Regions from separate parts of the Ureibacillus sp. FSL K6-2830 genome, predicted to be linked through region 1. Evidence: predicted binding sites of a transcription regulator. Region 1 holds the regulator's gene; each other region holds the start of a gene.
The links. The regulator CtsR, encoded in region 1, represses protease genes until heat stress. The targets are predictions, from matches to a motif close to ATGGTCAATAAAGGTCAAACA.
Positions count from the first base shown of each region.

Region 2: a site for CtsR is predicted at 5,628-5,648, ahead of NSU17_RS04100 (ATP-dependent Clp protease ATP-binding subunit). Genes of this name have one in related genera too.
Region 3: a site for CtsR is predicted at 1,978-1,998, ahead of clpP (ATP-dependent Clp endopeptidase proteolytic subunit ClpP). Genes of this name have one in related genera too.

Region 1 covers NZ_JBBOQR010000001.1:1,484,266-1,491,003, reverse strand. Annotated here, with positions in the region: gene NSU17_RS07390 (hypothetical protein) at 27-254, shown strand; gene NSU17_RS07385 (DUF4870 domain-containing protein) at 486-791, shown strand; gene NSU17_RS07380 (CtsR family transcriptional regulator) at 1,004-1,468, shown strand; gene NSU17_RS07375 (UvrB/UvrC motif-containing protein) at 1,483-2,037, shown strand; gene NSU17_RS07370 (protein arginine kinase) at 2,034-3,134, shown strand; gene NSU17_RS07365 (ATP-dependent Clp protease ATP-binding subunit) at 3,124-5,562, shown strand; gene radA (DNA repair protein RadA) at 6,012-6,738, shown strand, end outside.
Region 2 covers NZ_JBBOQR010000001.1:812,678-819,415, forward strand. Annotated here, with positions in the region: gene fabF (beta-ketoacyl-ACP synthase II) at 1-272, opposite strand, end outside; gene NSU17_RS04085 (beta-ketoacyl-ACP synthase III) at 340-1,278, opposite strand; gene NSU17_RS04090 (DUF2929 family protein) at 1,469-1,669, shown strand; gene NSU17_RS04095 (IS4 family transposase) at 1,920-3,035, shown strand; gene NSU17_RS04100 (ATP-dependent Clp protease ATP-binding subunit) at 3,472-5,607, opposite strand; gene NSU17_RS04105 (Crp/Fnr family transcriptional regulator) at 5,793-6,500, shown strand.
Region 3 covers NZ_JBBOQR010000001.1:2,454,561-2,461,298, reverse strand. Annotated here, with positions in the region: gene NSU17_RS12175 (ATP-grasp domain-containing protein) at 1-1,084, opposite strand, end outside; tRNA gene NSU17_RS12170 (tRNA-Arg) at 1,680-1,751, opposite strand; gene clpP (ATP-dependent Clp endopeptidase proteolytic subunit ClpP) at 2,093-2,683, shown strand; gene NSU17_RS12160 (HPr family phosphocarrier protein) at 3,037-3,294, opposite strand; gene whiA (DNA-binding protein WhiA) at 3,387-4,334, opposite strand; gene NSU17_RS12150 (gluconeogenesis factor YvcK family protein) at 4,368-5,327, opposite strand; gene rapZ (RNase adapter RapZ) at 5,342-6,214, opposite strand; gene NSU17_RS12140 (NUDIX hydrolase) at 6,207-6,698, opposite strand.

The sequences.
Region 1 (6,738 bases):
TAAATTAGTAAAGGAAGTTTGTTAAGATGAATCAGCGAAGGCTTGCTTATATTATTGTGTCCATGGTGACAGTAGCAGTTATTTCCACATTGATGTTAAACAATATGTTTGATGAGGTACCGAAAAATCATAAAATTTTAATTATCATTAGTGCCACCTTGTTTTCAGGTCTTTTTGCCCGCGGGTTATTCCCTGCTGATCATCCTGATGAAATCGATTCTAAACATACAGATAATAAAAAGAATGGTAATTAAGCCCTCCTAATTTGAAAGGGCTTTTTTCATTTCTGTTTACAGAATACCATATTATTTAATAGTATCTAAAGATTTTTTTGACTATAAAATGAAAATTGTGGAAAAGATATGAAACGGACAAAAGAATAAAATCAATGATCAATCACGCAAGGTTTTTGAAACTATTAATCAAATCATTCGTACATGTATCTAACAAGAATTTCAATAACCTTAAAGGGGGTTAACTAATATATGGAAGAAAAATGGGCTAAAGTGATTATTCACGCAAGTGCTTTTTTTGCACCAGTTCTAGTACCAATTTTATTTTTCTTAATAAGCAGTGAAGAAAGTGTTAAACGAATATCGATTCAAGCATTGCTCTTCCAGTTTGTTATGTGGGTATTAATCGGTATTTCTGTCGTACTAAGTTTTCTTTTAATCGGTATTCCATTCTTAATTATCTTTGGAATTATGACATTTGTTGTACCAATTATCGGTATTTTCAATGCGCTGCGAGAAACACCTTGGAATTACCCAATTGTTGGCCGTTGGGTATAAAATAATTTCTCGTAAATGTAAAACTCCCGAGTATTCTTCATCTTAGATGAATATATTGATAAAAAATCGGCAAAGCGTACTTTCATACGTATTGTCGATTTTTTTACAATAAAAATGGTCAAGGGTTTATCGTTGCAAATATGGAAAAAAGGAAATATAATAAAGTCAAAGATAGTCAAAGTCAAAAAGAGCGAGGTGAAGTTGTAATCATAATGAAAAATATTTCAGATTTAATTGAAGGGTATTTAAAACAAGTTATCGAATTAGGTGGTAAAGGGCATATTGAAATTAAACGCAGCGAATTAGCTGATATGTTCCAATGCGTCCCCTCGCAAATTAATTACGTTATTAATACCCGATTCACCGTGGAACGAGGCTACCTTGTTGAAAGCAAACGTGGTGGCGGTGGATATATAAGAATTTTTCGTGTGAAACCAAGTTCAAAAATTGAGCTGATTGAAAATATCATTAAACAAATTGAAAAAGGTGCCACGCAAAACATGGCTGAAGATATTATATATAGGCTGCTGGACGAAGGCGTTATAACCTACAGAGAGGCAACGTTAATGCTCGCTGCCATCGACCGGAATACGTTAAAGTTACAACTCCCAGCTCGTGATGAATTGAGGGCCGCTATTTTAACATCGATGTTACTAACTTTAAAATATGAAAAATAAAGAGGTGGTGGGTCATGATTTGTGATCACTGTAAACAACGGAAAGCAACCGTCACAGTTACACAAATAATAAATGGCCATAAAAGTGAGAAGCATTATTGTGAAGTATGTGCAGCACAATTTCATCCATTCAACCTAGACTTTCATAAAGAAGAACAAATCCCAATCCATCAATTGTTATCTAATTGGTTTGGGATGCCTGTTTGGAAAAATGAAACACAAGAAAGAGCTGTTCAACCATCCATCCAGACAAATGCATGTCCAGCTTGCGGATTTACTTTTCGTAAATTTTTAAATGAAGGTAAATTGGGTTGCCCACAATGCTATGAAACCTTTGGCGAAAAACTTCCGCAAGTACTTGCAAAAATACAAGCGGGAACCAAACATACTGGAAAAAGACCTGGACAAAAAGTGGATAACAACCGAATTATTAAAAAACAAATTGAACATGCACGTGAACAGCTGCAATTAGCTATACAAGATGAACGTTTTGAAGATGCGGCGAAATTCAGAGATGAAATTAAAGCATTGGAACGCAAGCTTGAGATGGGAGGTGTTGATACACCATGAACCTTGAATATTTCTTAAAAGCGGAAGCACCGAGTTGGATGGGTGTTGACGGTGAAGAAAATGACATTGTCATTTCCACCCGGATTCGATTAGCGAGAAACTTGGATGGTTTCCGTTTCCCATTAATATTTACTGATGAAGAAGCGAAAACGGTTGATCAAATGGTTACGCAAGCTTTTTCCCAATTGAATAACGGAAATCACCATTTCTCTCATTTCACAATTCAAGAAATGCCCGTATTACAACGTCAAGTATTAGTTGAAAAACATCTCATTAGCCCGATGCTTGCCAATAGAGAAAAATTCGCTTCGGTTATCATTTCAAAAGATGAAGCCATTAGTGTGATGGTAAATGAAGAAGACCACTTGAGAATCCAATGTTTATCCCCTGGACTTCAACTAATAGAAACTTATGAAATGGCTAATAAATTAGATTGTCAGCTTGAAAAACTTTTACCGATTGCCTTCAATAACCAATTCGGCTATTTAACGAGTTGCCCTACAAATGTAGGAACTGGTTTAAGAGCATCTGTGATGATGCATTTACCAGGACTTTCGATGATGAAGCAAATGAAAGTATTAACACAAATGCTAGTTCGTTTTGGCATGGTCGTGAGAGGTATATACGGTGAGGGTAGTGAAAATCTAGGGAACATGTATCAAATTTCAAATCAAGTAACCCTCGGTAAAGCAGAAGATGAAATAATTGATGATTTACAAACTGTCGTGATGCAAATCATTGAACAAGAACGAAACGCAAGACAAACTCTATTAAAACAATCCCAAGTTGCTTTGGAGGACCGTATTCACCGTGCCTTTGGTACTTTGAAACATGCGCGGATTATGACAAGTGAAGAAGCGGCAACATGTTTATCTAATGTTCGCTTAGGCATAGATTTAGGCATAATTAAAAATGTTTCAAAACATGTATTAAATGAATGCACAATACTGATTCAACCAGGATTCGTACAACAATACGCAGGCACAACTTTGGAACCAGGAGAGCGAGATGTATTCCGAGCAAAATTAATACGAGAAAAATTAAACGATGGAAATTCGAAATTAAAGGAAAAAGGAGAGGAAAAACATGATGTTTAATCGTTTTACTCAACGAGCTCAAAAAGTGTTACAGTTGGCGCAAGAAGAAGCCATTCGTTGGAAGCATGAATCCATCGGAACTGAACATATCTTGCTCGGGCTAATTCGCGAAGGTGGAGGCATTGCTGCAAAAGCTTTAGAAGCGATTGATGTAAGCCCAGAGATGATTGAACGAGGTATCGAGGAACTAGTTGGAAAAGGTACGAAGGATGTTGGACCAATCGTTCACTATACACCAAGAGCTAAGAAAGTTATTGAACTATCCGTTGATGAATCTCGAAAACTGGGTCATGCTTACATCGGAACAGAACACATTTTACTTGCATTAATTCGTGAAGGTGAGGGTGTTGCAGCTCGAGTGCTTGCGAACGCTGGGGTAAGCTTAAATAAAGCACGTCAACAAGTTTTATTGCTTCTCGGTAACAACGATGTTTCTCAAAATTCCAATCCAACTCAAACAGTAAGTACTCCAACACTTGATAGCCTGGCTCGAGATTTAACTGCAATTGCCCGTGAAGGTTCCCTTGACCCTGTAATTGGACGTAGCAAAGAAATTACACGAGTTATTGAAGTGTTATCTCGCCGCACGAAAAATAACCCGGTATTAATTGGTGAACCTGGTGTAGGTAAAACAGCGATTGCTGAGGGACTTGCTCAACAAATCGTTAATAATGAAGTACCGGAAACATTGCGCGATAAGCGTGTAATGACGCTTGATATGGGTACTGTTGTAGCAGGTACAAAATATCGTGGTGAATTTGAAGATCGTCTGAAAAAAGTAATGGATGAAATTCGCCAAGCGGGTAACGTCATTTTATTCATTGATGAACTTCATACATTGATTGGTGCTGGTGGTGCAGAAGGTGCGATTGACGCTTCGAACATTTTAAAACCGGCATTAGCTCGCGGTGAATTGCAATGTATCGGTGCAACTACGCTAGATGAATATCGTAAATACATTGAAAAAGATGCAGCTTTAGAACGTAGATTCCAACCGATTCAAGTCGATGAACCAACTGTGGAAGAAACAATTCAAATTATTCAAGGTCTTCGCGATCGTTACGAGGCGCATCACCGAGTAAAAATTACCGACGAAGCAATTGAAGCTGCTGCAAAATTATCTGACCGTTACATTTCAGACCGCTTCCTGCCAGATAAAGCCATTGACTTGATTGATGAAGCCGGATCTAAAGTGCGTTTGCGCTCATTTACAGTGCCACCAAATTTAAAAGCGCTTGAAGAAAAATTAGAACATGTGCGTAATGAGAAAAATGCAGCAGTTTCAAGTCAAGAATTTGAAAAAGCAGCAGCACTACGCGACACAGAGCAAAAAATTAAAGAAGAACTAGAACAAACGAAAAAATTATGGAAAGAAAAGCAAGGTAAAGAAGAATCAAAAGTAACAGTAGAAGATATCGCAGAAGTGGTATCCATGTGGACTGGAATACCAGTGAATAAACTGGCTCAAGAAGAGTCTGAAAAACTGTTGAACTTAGAAGAAGAATTGCATAAGCGCGTTGTCGGACAACATGAAGCGGTTGAGGCGATTTCTAGAGCTATCCGCCGTGCTCGCGCAGGATTGAAGGATCCGAAACGCCCGATTGGTTCATTTATCTTCTTAGGACCAACTGGGGTTGGTAAAACGGAACTTGCTAGAGCTTTAGCAGAAGTAATGTTTGGCGATGAAGATGCAATGATTCGTATCGATATGTCCGAATATATGGAGAAACACTCTACTTCTCGCCTAGTGGGTTCACCTCCTGGATATGTAGGATTTGAAGAAGGTGGGCAATTAACGGAAAAAGTCCGCCGCAAACCATATTCAGTGGTACTTTTAGATGAAATTGAAAAAGCGCATCCAGACGTATTCAATATCTTATTACAAGTGCTTGACGACGGTCGTTTAACAGATTCAAAAGGCCGCACAGTAGATTTCCGCAATACGGTTGTCATTATGACATCCAATATTGGTGCAGAAGCATTAAAGTATCAAAAGAATGTAGGATTCGGTGTGGGTGGAAGAGATAATAAATATAAAGACATGAAGAGCACGATGCTTGAAGAATTGAAAAAAGCATTCCGCCCAGAGTTCTTAAACCGTATTGATGAAACAATCGTATTCCAGCCGTTGGATAAAGAAGAATTGAAACAAATTGTATTATTGATGGCAAAATCTTTAATCAAACGCTTAAAAGAACAAAACATTGAACTAGAACTAACAGATGCAGCTTTAGAGAAAATTGCTGAAGAAGGGTACGATCCACAATACGGTGCACGACCAATTCGAAGAGCTTTACAGAAAAATGTGGAAGACCGTTTATCAGAAGAGTTATTAAAAGGCACAGTTTCAACGAACAGTACAGTTGTATTTGACTATGTGGATGGCGAATTTGTCGTAAAACAAAAAGATGTTGTTGAAAGTGTATAATTTTTGATTAGTCGAGCTGTACCAAAAGACACTGTATGCTGTCTTTTTGGTACAGCTTATTTTTTTTATATTAACAGGTACATCTCCATTTAAGGAGCATCCGCACAAGTTTGGATGTTATGTGCACGAGTAGAGGTAGTATTTGCACAAGTTTGGATGTTATGTGCACGAGTAGAGGTAGTATTTGCACGAGTTTGGATGTTATGTGCACAAGTTTGGTGGTTAAATGCACAAGCAGAGGGGATATCTGCACAAGTGAAGGATTCATACGCACGAGCAAGTAGCTTTTCTTTCGTAGAGTGTAACTACACAAACAAGTGCTTGTGCTAAAACCGATATATTCAATAAATAGACCTACCTAGTCTAACGAAATTTTCTAGTACATCAATGAATCTAATCTAGCACCTTTGTTATAATAGCTATACCAAAAAAATTTGCAGGAGGACCTAATGGCAAAAAAGAAAACAAAGTTTTGCTGTCAATCATGTGGCTATGAATCTCCTAAATGGTTGGGGAGATGCCCTGGTTGTGGTGAGTGGAATACCTTTGTAGAAGAAATAGAAGTGATGACGAAATCTCGTGGAGTGTTTCAGCATTCGGAAGCTATAAGTCAGAAGGCCGTACCAATTATCAGCATCGAAACGCAAGAAGAACAAAGAGTCCAAACAAGCATGGTGGAACTAAATCGTGTGCTTGGAGGTGGCATAGTACCAGGTTCACTTGTTTTGATTGGGGGAGATCCTGGTATAGGGAAATCAACGCTACTTATGCAACTTTCCGCTGAATTATCCAATAATGGACATCGGGTGCTTTACATTTCAGGAGAAGAATCGTTGAAACAAACAAGATTACGCGCAACAAGAATCGGTGTCCAATCAAATGAATTATTTATTTATGCTGAAACTGATTTAGAACTCATTCGTCATAGTATTGAAGAGGTTCAACCGAAGTTTATCATTGTTGACTCCATTCAAACAGTGCATCATCCAGAAGTGACGAGTGCTCCTGGGAGCGTATCGCAAGTTAGAGAATGTACTTCAGAATTGATGAGAATAGCGAAGACGAAAGGAATTGCAACATTTCTTGTAGGACATGTTACAAAGGAAGGGCAAATTGCAGGGCCTAGAATATTAGAACATATGGTAGACACCGTACTATATTTTGAAGGTGAAAGAC
Region 2 (6,738 bases), 670 kb from region 1:
ACTAAATCTGCATCTTTCACTGCCATCAATGCAGAAGCAAGCGCGTAATGAGTGAAACGGTCCATCTTTCTTGCTTCTTTTCGATCAATATATTGTTCAATATCAAAATTTTTTACTTCAGCAGCAACTTTAGCTGGGAATAATTCTGCATCGACTCTTGTTAACGGCCCAATGCCGGATTTCCCTTCTTTAATTGCTGACCAGGTTTCATCTACTGTATTACCTAGTGGTGTAACAGCACCTATACCGGTAATGACAACTCTCCTTTTCATGTATCTCTAGTACCCCCTTAGGATTAACTATACTTATAAATTACTATAACTGGAATATGAAAATCTATTATTTTCCCCATTTTATTACGGCGCCGCCCCAAGTGAGTCCTCCACCGAATCCTACTAATACTACGATATCATCATCTTTAATTTTTCCTTCATCCAGCTCCTCTTTTAAAGCGATACCGATTGAGGAAGAAGAGGTATTGCCATATTTATGAATGCGTTTTGATAATTTATCTTCTTCCAATTCCAATCTTTCTCTCGCTGATTCCATAATGCGGATATTCGCTTGGTGCGGAACTAGGAAATCAACATCTTCTTTTGACAATCCTGCCTTTTCAAGAACGGACAATGCTGTTGCACCCATTTGACGCACTGCAAATTTGAAAACTTCGCGGCCGTTCATATAAATGAAATTATCATCGTTCATATTCAAGTATTTTCCGCCAGTGCCATCAGCGCCTAATTCAAAGGCCAAAATCCCTCTTCCTTCAGATACTTTACCAACGATAGCAGCACTTGCACCGTCGCCAAAAAGGACAGCTGTATTGCGGTCTTTCCAATCCGTGATTTTTGATAATTTTTCAACACCAACAACTAATACATAGTCATAGCTGTTGCTTTCTACATACAATTTCGCTGTTGCAAGGGCATAAATAAACCCAGAGCAGGCAGCTGAAATGTCCATTGCAGCCGCATTGCTAGCTCCTAATCGTTCTTGAAGTTGACATGCAACGCTTGGAAAAGCTCGGTCCGGCGTAACCGTTGCTACTAAAATCAATCCAATCTGTTCTGGTGAAATTCCAGAGTTTTCAAGAGCTTCTTTTGCCGCTTCAAATGCCATATCTGAGGAATCTTCATCTTCACGAGCAATTCTTCTTTCTTGAATTCCTGTACGCGTACGAATCCATTCATCATTTGTATCTAAAACTTTCTCTAAATCAAAATTTGTGACAATCTTTTCAGGAACATATTTTCCTAATCCTAGAATTCCTGCATTCATGGTATTTAACCCCCAATTTAATACTTACGATTAGTAGTTGGTCTTAATTATAGACCATAATAATGAAATTCACAACAGAAAAATTTGTTTCTACGAAAAGTTTATTGTTCATTTTTGTCGTACTATGTTATGATTATTAAGATGAGCAAAGTATATATTAGTAATTAAAGTTCGATAGAGGTGAAACGAAATGCAATATATTATGTCATTCATTTGGGGAATTTTATTAATTTCTATGTTAAGCTACGTAGTTGGTTCTATTTTAGGAATTACAGTTTTTGACTTTGTTACAACTTTAGTAGTTGCTGTTATTTTCACAGTTCTCGTTTGGGTTGTAGCTGCGATCATTCCTAGCGAATCTCCAAAAGAACTTAAAGCAGACCAACAATAATCTATCAATAGCATTGACAAGGCGCACAAAATAAACGAATGGGACTCCTATCTTCCCCATTCGTTTTTTATTTTGTTTAACAATTAATTTATGCATTCATTATTAAATTTCACTAGCATTGCACTAATTAAATCTGATGATTCAAAATACTAAGAATGTTCAATTTTTTATTGCTTTCGAAACAAAAAAATCCTTTACAATGGAAGTACAGGTGGTTCCTGTCCAAATCCAATCGTAAAGGATAAACGTTATGGACAAGAATACACTAATTTCATCATTTGGTAAATGGGTTTCACCCATAAATATTCAAAAACTTAGCGAACAAGTCAAAGAATTGAAACAGGACTATTACACAAAAAAGCTGACAACAGAAGCCTATATTAAACTTTTATTGGTAGCCCAGCTGCTCGAATTTAAGAGCTTAGAGGAAATGAGTGATGCACTTGTAGACGAAGATCTTCAAAAAGCACTCGGATTTGAATCGATAAGTGCCTCTCAGCTATCCCGAAAAAACAATCAGATCAACCCACTAATTCTTGCAAATTTGTTCTTGGATCTTGTTTGGAAAATTCAACGGTACCATTATAAAACCGGAAAGAATATGCCACTGAAAATCATTGATTCAAGTACACTCCCGTTGAATTTGACCAATTATAAATGGGCAAAATTCCGTAAAACAAAAGCTGGTGTAAAGCTACACTTACGGCTCGTTTTCATGGATAAAGACACCGTCTATCCTGAAAAAGCAGTGATTACGACAGCAAAAGAACATGACCGAAATCAACTCGAAGTCCTAGTGGATGATAAAGAAGCCATGTATGTGTTTGACCGCGGTTATGTGGACTATGAACGTTTTGATCGGATGACAGATGATGGCTATTTCTTCGTTTCAAGACTGAAGAAAAACGCAGTCATTCGTGAAGTCTATACATTTTCACTTCCTGATGATTGTCACGTTCTATCCGATAAAATGGTCTACATTGGTACCACACAAAATCGTACTGAAAATGTCTTTCGTCTACTAGAAGTTATGGACACAAAAGGGAACTTACTTCGTTTCATCACCAACCGATTTGATTTAAAACCAGAAGAGATAAGTGATATTTACCGATCTCGCTGGGCTATTGAACTCTTTTTCAAATGGCTCAAGCAACACGTAGAAATTAAGCACTTTTATGGAATGAGTGAAACAGCTATTCAAAATCAAATTTTCTTAGCCCTTATCACGTATTGCTTACATGTTCTCATTCAATTGGAGATGAAAAGTAAGAAATCTCTACTTCGAATTACTCGTTGGTTAAAGAGAGCTCTGTGGAAACCAGCTTATGTTTGGTTGCGAAAATTTGATGGGCGAGCCAGTCCATAATCTCCCTTTTGTCGTTGTCGCTCTGGTTTAACTGTATATATTTACCAAATGGGCAGTGCCACCTTTCTTTAGGTTTTGTCTTTTTGGCACAAATTCACAAAAATTAATTAACAGAAAATTCTAACTATATTTATGCAATGCTAATGATTAAATTTATCTCAAATTTTTGATATAGGCATTCGCTTGTACATAATAACCAAGGAAAAAATGGATTATAGTCATACAGTTGAATATTAATAATATTCAGAAATATTAGTCACAATCGAACTTATAATAGTCAATCCAAGGAGGATATTAGTCATTCCTTTGAACATATTAGCCAAACAAAATGGGGTCTAAGAAGTTCGTAGCAACATATAAAATAACCCATTTTATTTTCGCCTTTTCTTAAAAAACGGCTGAGCAAAAAAGAGCTCAAGCCGTTTCCCCACGTACTTTATTCACCTTTTGCTACTACTAATTGACCTTCTGTTAAGGAAACCCTCATCGTCTCGCCTGGAAGAATTTCTCCCTTTAACAACTCTCTTGCCACAGCCGTTTCAACATGTCGTTGCACAAATCGTTTTAATGGTCTTGCACCAAATTGCGGATCAATACCGTTTTCTACGACCCAATTTACCACTTCATCATCCACGATTAGCGTAATTTCATTTTCAGCTACTCGTTGTTGCAATTGTTTAATGTATTTCCAAGCGATTGTAGTAAAGTGTTCATCCGTCAATGCATGGAATAAAATAATATCATCTATCCGGTTTAACAATTCTGGCTTGAAATGTTTTCGAAGTTCTCTCATTACAACGTTTTCAACATTTTCGTCAAAATGAGAGCCTGCTTCCAATAAGTACTGAGAACCGATATTGGATGTCATAATGATAACCGTATTCGTAAAGTTAACAAGACGCCCTTGGCTATCCGTAATCCGACCATCATCTAAAATTTGAAGCAAAATATTTGCCACATCTGGATGGGCTTTTTCAATTTCATCTAATAAAATAACAGAATAAGGATTGCGACGTACCGCTTCAGTCAATTGTCCGCCCTCTTCATAGCCAACATACCCTGGAGGTGCACCAACTAATCGGGATACACTATGTTTTTCCATATATTCACTCATATCGATACGAATAAAATGATTTTCCGAATCAAACAATTGAGCTGCTAATGCTTTTGCAAGCTCCGTTTTCCCTACTCCAGTTGGACCAAGGAAAATGAAGGAACCGATTGGACGGTAAGGATCTTTAATGCCAGCACGTGCACGCCATACAGCTTCTGTCACGAGTTTCACCGCTTCATCTTGCCCAACGACTCTTTCATGGAGAGTATCTTTTAAACGCAATAATTTTTCCCGTTCACCTTCGACTAATTTTGTAACTGGAATTCCCGTCCATCGAGAAACAATTGTTGCAATTTCTTCTGCCGTAACTTCTTCTCTTAAAATCCGATTTTCTGAAGCATTTGCCAACGCTTCTTCCAATTGTTTGATTTCTTTTTCCACAGCCGGGATTTTTCCGTGGCGAAGTTCCGCCGCTTTATTCAAATCGTACTTGCTTTCCGCAGCTTCCAACTGGCGGCGGTATTCATCCAATATTTCCCGTTTCTTTTGAAGCTGTTCCAATCCTTCTTTTTCAAACTGCCATTTCTTTTGGAGTTCCGCCTGTTCTTCTTTTAATTCTTTTAATTCTTCCCTCAGAGCTTCCAACCGTTTTTTACTCGCCTCGTCCTTTTCTTTCATTAACGCTTGTTCTTCTATTTCCAGTTGCATCACGCGGCGAGTCACATCATCCAATTCTTGGGGCATGGAATCGATTTCCGTACGAATCATCGCACAAGCTTCATCAATTAAATCAATGGCTTTGTCCGGTAAAAAGCGATCTGTAATATAGCGATTGGAAAGCTGAGAAGCAGCGATAATCGCCCGGTCATGAATTCTTACTCCGTGATGCAATTCAAAACGTTCTTTTAAGCCCCTCAATATCGAAATCGTATCTTCAACAGATGGTTCTCTCACCATCACTTGTTGGAATCTTCGTTCTAAAGCTGGATCTTTTTCAATATATTTACGATATTCATCTAACGTAGTCGCCCCGATACAATGAAGCTCACCACGAGCAAGCATTGGCTTTAAAATATTCCCAGCATCCATTGAACCTTCTGCTCTACCTGCACCAACAATCGTATGAATCTCATCAATAAATAAAATAATGCGCCCATCTGATTCTCGAATTTCTTTTAATACGCTTTTTAAACGTTCCTCGAATTGACCACGGAAACTAGCTCCAGCAATCAATGAACTCATATCCAATTCCCAAAGAATGCAATCTTTCAATCCTTCTGGCACATCTTTACGAACAATTCGTTGAGCCAGCCCTTCAACGATTGCGGTTTTCCCAACGCCAGGTTCTCCAATTAACACTGGATTGTTTTTCGTTTTTCTGGATAAAATACGAATCACATTTCGAATTTCCTCGTCGCGACCAATAACAGGATCAATTTTCCCTTTTTTTACTTCTTCATTTAAATTGCGACCAAATTTTTCTAATGCATTACGATTATCTTCCTGTTGTAATTGCATACAACCCACCTCTTCAAAACAGTTTGACCTTCTTTGACTAACTTGATTATAAGATTACGATTATGGAAATGCAAAAAATATCTCCAAAATTATTCAAAAAAATAACAGATTAATGTGGTATTATATATATAGGTTTAATGTGTGTCGTTGAATGGAACCGACAAATTAACATCATTATTAAGGATGTGATGAATAGCATGGTCTTAGTCGATATGGTTCCTATGAATTTTTATTCGCTATTTGCAGAACATGGTCTGTTATTGAAAATAGATAAAGGAAATCAAATCTTCCAGGAAGGTGAAAATGCAGAAGAACTTTATCTTATTCAAAAAGGAGCTGTACAATTAAGCAAAGAAACAGAAAGCGGTAAAGAATTAACGCTAAGAATTTGTGGTCCTAACTCCATGATCGGTGAATGTTCTGTTTTTGGTCCTCCTATCAATCATACAATGACTGCTAAAGCAATGATGAATACTGAACTTTTGTCCATGAAAAAAGATTCATTAGAAATGCTTTTAACTGAGCAACCGACATTAATGATTGAATATATTAAATGGCTACAAAATGAACATCTGAAAACCCAAAGTATTTTACGGGATTTAGTGATGCACGGTAAAAAAGGGGCTCTTTACTCAACCCTCATTCGACTTGCCAATACTTACGGCAAATTGAATGAAAACAACGATCTTTACATTGATTTCAATTTAACGAATTCGGATCTTGCCAATCTTTGCTCCACAAGTCGAGAAATGGTGAATCGTATGCTGAATGATCTAAAAAAACAAGGAGTTATTTCATTTGATAAAAGCATCATTACCATTCACAATTTAGAGTATTTGAAGAAAGAAATATGTTGCGAAAACTGTCCGCTATCCGTTTGCCGCATTGATTGAACATGGAGGCTGGGACAAAAGATAAAAAAACACCATTTTCTCACGGGAGAAAATGGTGTTTTTTTGATAATTGAAGAATTGATTTCCGTTCCGGGGACGCTTTCCGAGGGCCCGGCTCGAGCCCAATGTCAGAAACTTATACAACCAATAATTTACAGTTAGTAGGCAACCATCTGGCTGTCTACTTTTAAAAATACTATTCAACCTACAAAGTGTTGATAATTTTCTAAAATCGGCT
Region 3 (6,738 bases), 970 kb from region 1:
GATAAAGTTCTTCCATTGTTTCGTTTTTGAAGAACACAACAGCAAACGTTCTATCATTTGTTGCTTGTATTTCTCGATATTCCAAAATTTGGTTAAACTGTTCTTTGAATGATTGATGATCAATGTGCTTTATAAGATTTTGTGAAATGTCCATAGGGATTTCCGCGCAGAAGAAACCGTAAATACCTTGGTCCATCTGGCGAAGCACTTCTTCCCAGTTAGGGCTAGTTCCTTCAAAATAATGCTTATACACATTACAGCCATAAGCATAAAATCCGAGATCTGTCGTTCCCGCCCCAGCAAATCTGAGCGGATTCATTTCAATTGGAATAATGCCGTGATTATTTTTTCTCACTTCAAAGTGAATTGGAAAATTTTTCAACGGAACAACTTCTCTAAACTTATGCATAAAAGTCAATATGTCATCGTAGATTTCATGAATCACTTGTTTTGATGTATAGTAGATTCGATCTGATGTATCATATTCGTCTTTAAACAAATGTTTAAAAATATTTAAAATCACAGGATTACCATTATGATCGTAATAACAGTCAACAGCATATTCTTCTCCAAATACCCATTGCTCAATTAAAATGCTCTCTCCGTTAATCACTTCATTGTCGTACATGTTTTTTATAACAAGTAAATCTACACTTAACTTATGTATTGCATCCTGCCATTCATCTGCACTTTTTACTTTATACACTCCAACGCTTGAATATCCTTTGCTTGGCTTAATTACAACGGGAAAAGGAATATCCTCCACCGGAATGTTAAAAAGCTCATCCAGGTTTACTACCTTATAAAAATAATCAGGGTACATTTTAGAAAGGATTTGACGGAACATTCCTTTATCTTTTAATTGTTTTGACCAACGATTTTGAACACTATTAGGAGCATAAGATTCAAGCAATGCTAAGCAGCTTTCAGAGTTTGTCAATATCTTTTGATGTTCGTTAATAATAGAAAAAAAATCTCCATCTGGCATTTCCGAACTGTTACCTTGTTTAATAACAGGTACATTAAGTTCTTGCAACGATTTGACCAGAATTGGAGAAATAATTTGATCATTTATGAGAATCATTTTGAATCCCCTTTCTTAAAACAGAGTTTCTGTTTCTTTCCATAAAGTTAAAATGTTTCAAACGCAAAAATAAGATAAACTAGACAGATGGCTCTTTTACCTCTCGTTCTGCATACATTAATATGGCATCTAATCAATCCAATTGCTGAACAAAATAAAACGAATTGAGACCTACTTCCTATGATGGAAAAGTTGCGATGAATGGGCCATTTTTCTTATCGTCAAAATAATAAGAAGTTTTAACTTTTTAGGTAAATTTATTATTCATTGTTAAATAAATGAGCTTATTAAGTTTCACAGCATAATTTTTTACTATAATATACTCCGACTCTTATTGCTAAGTAAGTAGCGAATTATATACCAAATTTCATAAATGAAATCAGTAAAAATTACTCAACTGGAACGCATTGAGGACGGAATCATTACTTGAGATCATATAAAGTGATAATCAAGGGGGGAGGTGGATACAAAATAGAAGGAATTAAAGCACCTAAACGTTGATGGGGTTAAGAAATTGGTAATTCTATCGGGTATTTTCAGATATCCAAAAAATAAAAAAAACTGCAAACGCAGTCGTATCATCGGATGTTTGTAGCGCCCTCGGAGGGAATCGAACCCCCAGTGCAAGAACCGGAATCTTGAGTGTTATCCATTACACCACGAGGGCACATATCAAATAAAAGGTCTTCCCAAAATTTGCATATTTTATTACTATTTTTCATATAATAATAAATATGCATTGTGTTGTAAATAATCTGTTTCGTCTATGAATATTAACGACTTTATCATTATACACAGGTCTTCATAACAATTCAACCATTTAGCAAGAAGAAAGTTATTCTATTATAGATGATTTGGGATTTGTGTATATTCAATAAATTGCCCTTACTTTATATTTGACCATTCTTGACTAATATGTGTATGATAAACATACAAGCTGAAACAATTTCCGTTTCGGTACGTAGAAATATAAAGAAAATCAATTATTGGTTTAAGGAGGACGTAATAATGAATTTAGTTCCTACAGTTATTGAGCAAACAAGTCGTGGTGAGCGTGCTTACGATATTTATTCTCGCCTATTAAAAGACCGAATTATATTACTTGGAAGCCCAATTGATGATAATGTAGCAAACTCTATTGTAGCACAATTGTTATTCTTAGCTGCAGAAGATCCAGAAAAAGATATTTCGTTATACATTAACTCACCAGGTGGTTCAATTACTGCTGGTATGGCAATCTACGATACAATGCAATATATTAAACCAGATGTACAAACAATTTGTATCGGTATGGCAGCTTCCATGGGTGCTTTCCTCCTATCTGCAGGTGCAAAAGGAAAACGTTATGCATTGCCTAACGCAGAAGTGATGATTCACCAACCACTTGGCGGTGCTCAAGGGCAAGCTACTGAAATTGAAATTGCAGCTAAGCGCATTCTATTCTTACGTGATAAATTAAATAGACTATTGGCTGATCATACTGGTCAACCAATTGAAAAAATTGCGCAAGATACAGACCGTGATAACTTCATGACAGCTGAACAAGCTAAAGAATACGGTTTAATTGACCACATTATTTCTTCAAGTGAGGAAAAATAATCACGAAAATAAAAATTATCACCCAATAATTATTGGGTGATAATTTTTTATTTTGTCGATTTTCTTTCGCTGGATTCCAAGGCCAAACTCGAGGCCCTCGCCCTTTTTCAACCCTAGGTTTTGTCACTAATAAATTGCGACAAAACATATGCGACAAGTTTACTTGCCGTCTTTACTCAAATCGACATATCAAATATTCATCATAATTTATACTAATATATCGTTTCGTTCAAAAAACCCTATTCTTTGTTATATTCCCCACTTGAAAATTTGTTTGAATAATTAAAAATAAAAAAACTCACAATTCTCGAAATGATTCGAAAAATTGCGAGCGTTTTCAATTTTTTCATAAATCAAACTTCTTTTTGGATGAAGGAAGATAATCCTTCAATTGCCTCATTTTCATCATTACCCTCAGCGATTAATTTTACTGTTGTACCTCTTGCAATGGCTAAGCTCATGATTCCCATTATAGATTTTGCATTTACTTTTTTATCATCTTTTTGCAGAAAAATATCTGCCTTATAACGATTCGCCTCTTGAACAAACAACGCCGCTTGTCGAGCTTGCAAGCCGGTCTTCAGTTTAACCTCCACTGTGGTTTCAACCATTTTCATTTTCACACCCTTTCTAAAACCGTTCATCTCATTTTATATCTATCTTAACGAAATTATTTAAAAAGAACAATGCGAATTCAATTTTATTATTTTATTACATTTTCGCCACGGCGCAGCTTTTCGGCAATTTCATCAATCTTTCTTAAACGATGATTGATTCCTGACTTGCTGACTGTTCCCGTCGACACCATTTCTCCTAATTCTTTTAACGTGACATCTTGATGTTCGATGCGCAGCCTCGCCACTTCTCGCAATTTTTCTGGCAAATTATCGATACCAATTGTTTGATCAATAAATTTTATGTTTTCTACTTGTCTTAATGCTGCACCAATGGTTTTATTTAAGTTTGCTGTTTCGCAATTCACGATTCGATTTACGCTATTACGCATATCTCGTAAAATACGAACATCTTCAAACTTTAACATCGCTTGAAATGCGCCAGTTAAGCCAAGAAAATCTGAAATTTTTTCCGCTTCTTTTAAATAAGTAATGTGCCCTTTTTTACGATCAATGGTTTTCGCATTTAACTGAAATTCATTCATCAAATTGGCTAACGCTTCACTATGCTCTTTATACATTGAATAAATTTCTAAATGATACGATGACGTCTCTGGATTATTAACAGAACCACCAGCTAAAAAAGCCCCTCTTAAGTAGGCTCTTTTTTGCTCATCTGTTTTCAATAACGATTGGGAAATAGAATGATTTAATTGAAACTCTCCTTGTAAAATATCAAGGTCTTTTAATATTTCTTGCGCACCTTCACGAATTCGACAAATGTAAACATTATTTTTCTTTAATCTCATTTTTTTGCGAACCAGCAATTCTACATTATACGGATAAAGCTTTTTAATAATCGTATAAATTCTTCTAGCTATTGCAGCGTTTTCTGTTTGCACATCTAAACTAAGTTGTTTATTTGAAAAAGAGAGCGTCCCATTCATGCGGATCATTGCAGAGACTTCTGCTTTTAAACATTGATTGCTCTCTTCAATTTGAGTCAATTCTTTTTTCGTTTCTGAAGCAAATGACATCGAAGCCCCCCTCTCTTATGTAAATCGTTCATACTAATTTTTTATTTTTAATGAGTAATCGATTAACCATTCCGCAATCGCTTCACCTTCATGTCGCACAACGCCATTTTTAATTGTAGCGATATCTTTTTTAATTATTTCTAATCCGAGCTTTTCTAATTCTTCCACATCAACTTTAACAGGTTCAGCGTTTTGTTCTTTATAATTTGCTTTGATGAGGGATGGCAAATCATTGCTGTTCACTAAAATGGCATCTAAGAACGGTTTCCCGACATGCTCATATATTGCTTTGACATGATCAGCCGCTTTATATTGATTCGTTTCCCCTTGTTGTGTCATTAAATTGCAAATGTAAATTTTTCTAGCCTTCGATTTTACTACAGTTTCACCGATTTCTTTCACTATCAAATTCGGTATGATGCTTGTATAAAGACTCCCAGGACCGATTAGTATCAAATCTGCATTTTTGATTGCACTTATTGCTTCTGGAAGGGGCTTAACATCTTCTGGCACTAAAAAAACGCGCTTTATGCGTTTGTTGGATAAAGGAATTTTCGATTCACCCTTTATGATTTCTCCGTCCCATAATTCTGCATGTAAATTCACTTGTCTATTTGCGGATGGAATAACTTTTCCGTGAACTTTCAACACTTTACTCATCTCGGCAATGGCACTGGAAAAATCGCCAATGATGTCAGTCAATGCGGTAATCATTAAATTCCCTAATGAATGACCCCCAAGATCTTTTGAATTGGAAAAGCGATATTGAAACATCCGTTCCACTAAAGGCTCCGTATCAGATAAAGCGGCAATGACATTCCGAATGTCTCCAGGAGGCGGAATATCATAATCATCCCGAAGTCTTCCGGAAGAACCGCCATCATCCGTTACCGTGACAATGGCAGTAATATGAAATGGATAGAGTTTTAACCCGCGTAATACTGTTGATAAACCGGTCCCTCCTCCAATGACAACGATATTGATTTTTTCCATTAAAACAATCCTCTCTAAGATCGAATATCACGGTGTGTTATTTCAGTTTGATATTTTTCACTTAAATATTTTCCAAAATATTCAGTTAATGTTACAGAGCGATGTTGACCGCCTGTACATCCAAAGGCAATCACCAATTGCGATTTTCCTTCTTTAACATATTGAGGAATAATAAAATCAAATAAGTTTTCTAATTTTTGAATTAATAGTTGTGTTTCCTTTGTGCTATAAACGTAATCATAGACTTCTTTATCCAACCCTGTTTTATTGCGCAATTCCTCAACATAATAAGGGTTTTTTAAGAATCTTACATCGAATACTAAGTCCGCATCAATAGGAATTCCATTTTTATAGCCAAAAGACATCACATTGATTGAAAACTTTGGACTCGTTGATACGGCGAATTCCTCTCCAATTCGCTCACGAAGCTCTCGTGGTTTCATATTGGAGGTATTGTAAATATAATGAGCCCTGCCTTTTAGCTCTGATAGCATTGCTCTTTCTTTTTTTATTCCATCTAGAGGTAATCCTCCATGTGCTAACGGATGTTGGCGTCTCGTTTCTTTATATCGACGAACGAGCGTTTCATCATCTGCGTCTAAAAATAAAACTCGCATCTTTACATTTTTCTCTTTTTCTAAAATATCAAGTGCATCAATGAGAGAGTTGAAAAATTCTCCCCCTCGCATATCCATTACTGCTGCAACTTTTGAAATTCTTTTTTTCGACTGTTTCATCAATCTTAAAAAAGTTGTTAACAATTCTGGAGGTAAATTATCTATACAGTAATACCCTAGATCTTCAAAACTTTGAACAGCTACTGTTTTGCCTGCACCGGACATGCCAGTAATGATGACTAATTCATGTTCATGATCGATTTCACCCATTTTTTTCATCCCCTTCGATTAGCTCCATCGAAGTTTGATATTTCGCCTCGATTAATTCATAATCTTTTGTATATACACACGTACCGTATTGAATCCCTTGTTTTAGCGCTGCAAATAATAAATTTTTTCGATCCCCTTCCGCCATTGGGAGGTGGTAAAGATCTTCAATTGGACGCCACTCTAAAATTCCCTCTCGATTTTCTTTATCTGGAATTCCTTCAACACCAGTCGCTACAAATGTAAATAGCATCCATTCATCAATTACTTCATCATTTTCTTTAATAACAATTGTATTGACACCTTTTAAATGGGCATTTTTAGGAGTAACATTCGTCTCCTCTCGAAATTCCCTTACTGCTGCTTCAACAATGGATTCACCGCTTTCCATTTTCCCGCCTGGTGCGACATACCAACCTCTTCTCGGTTTTTTAAGAAGCAGAACTTGTCCATCTTGTATTGCTAATAAATTTGCAATTCTTTGCATAAACGACACCTCGAATCTTTGTTACTCCTACTACTGTTAT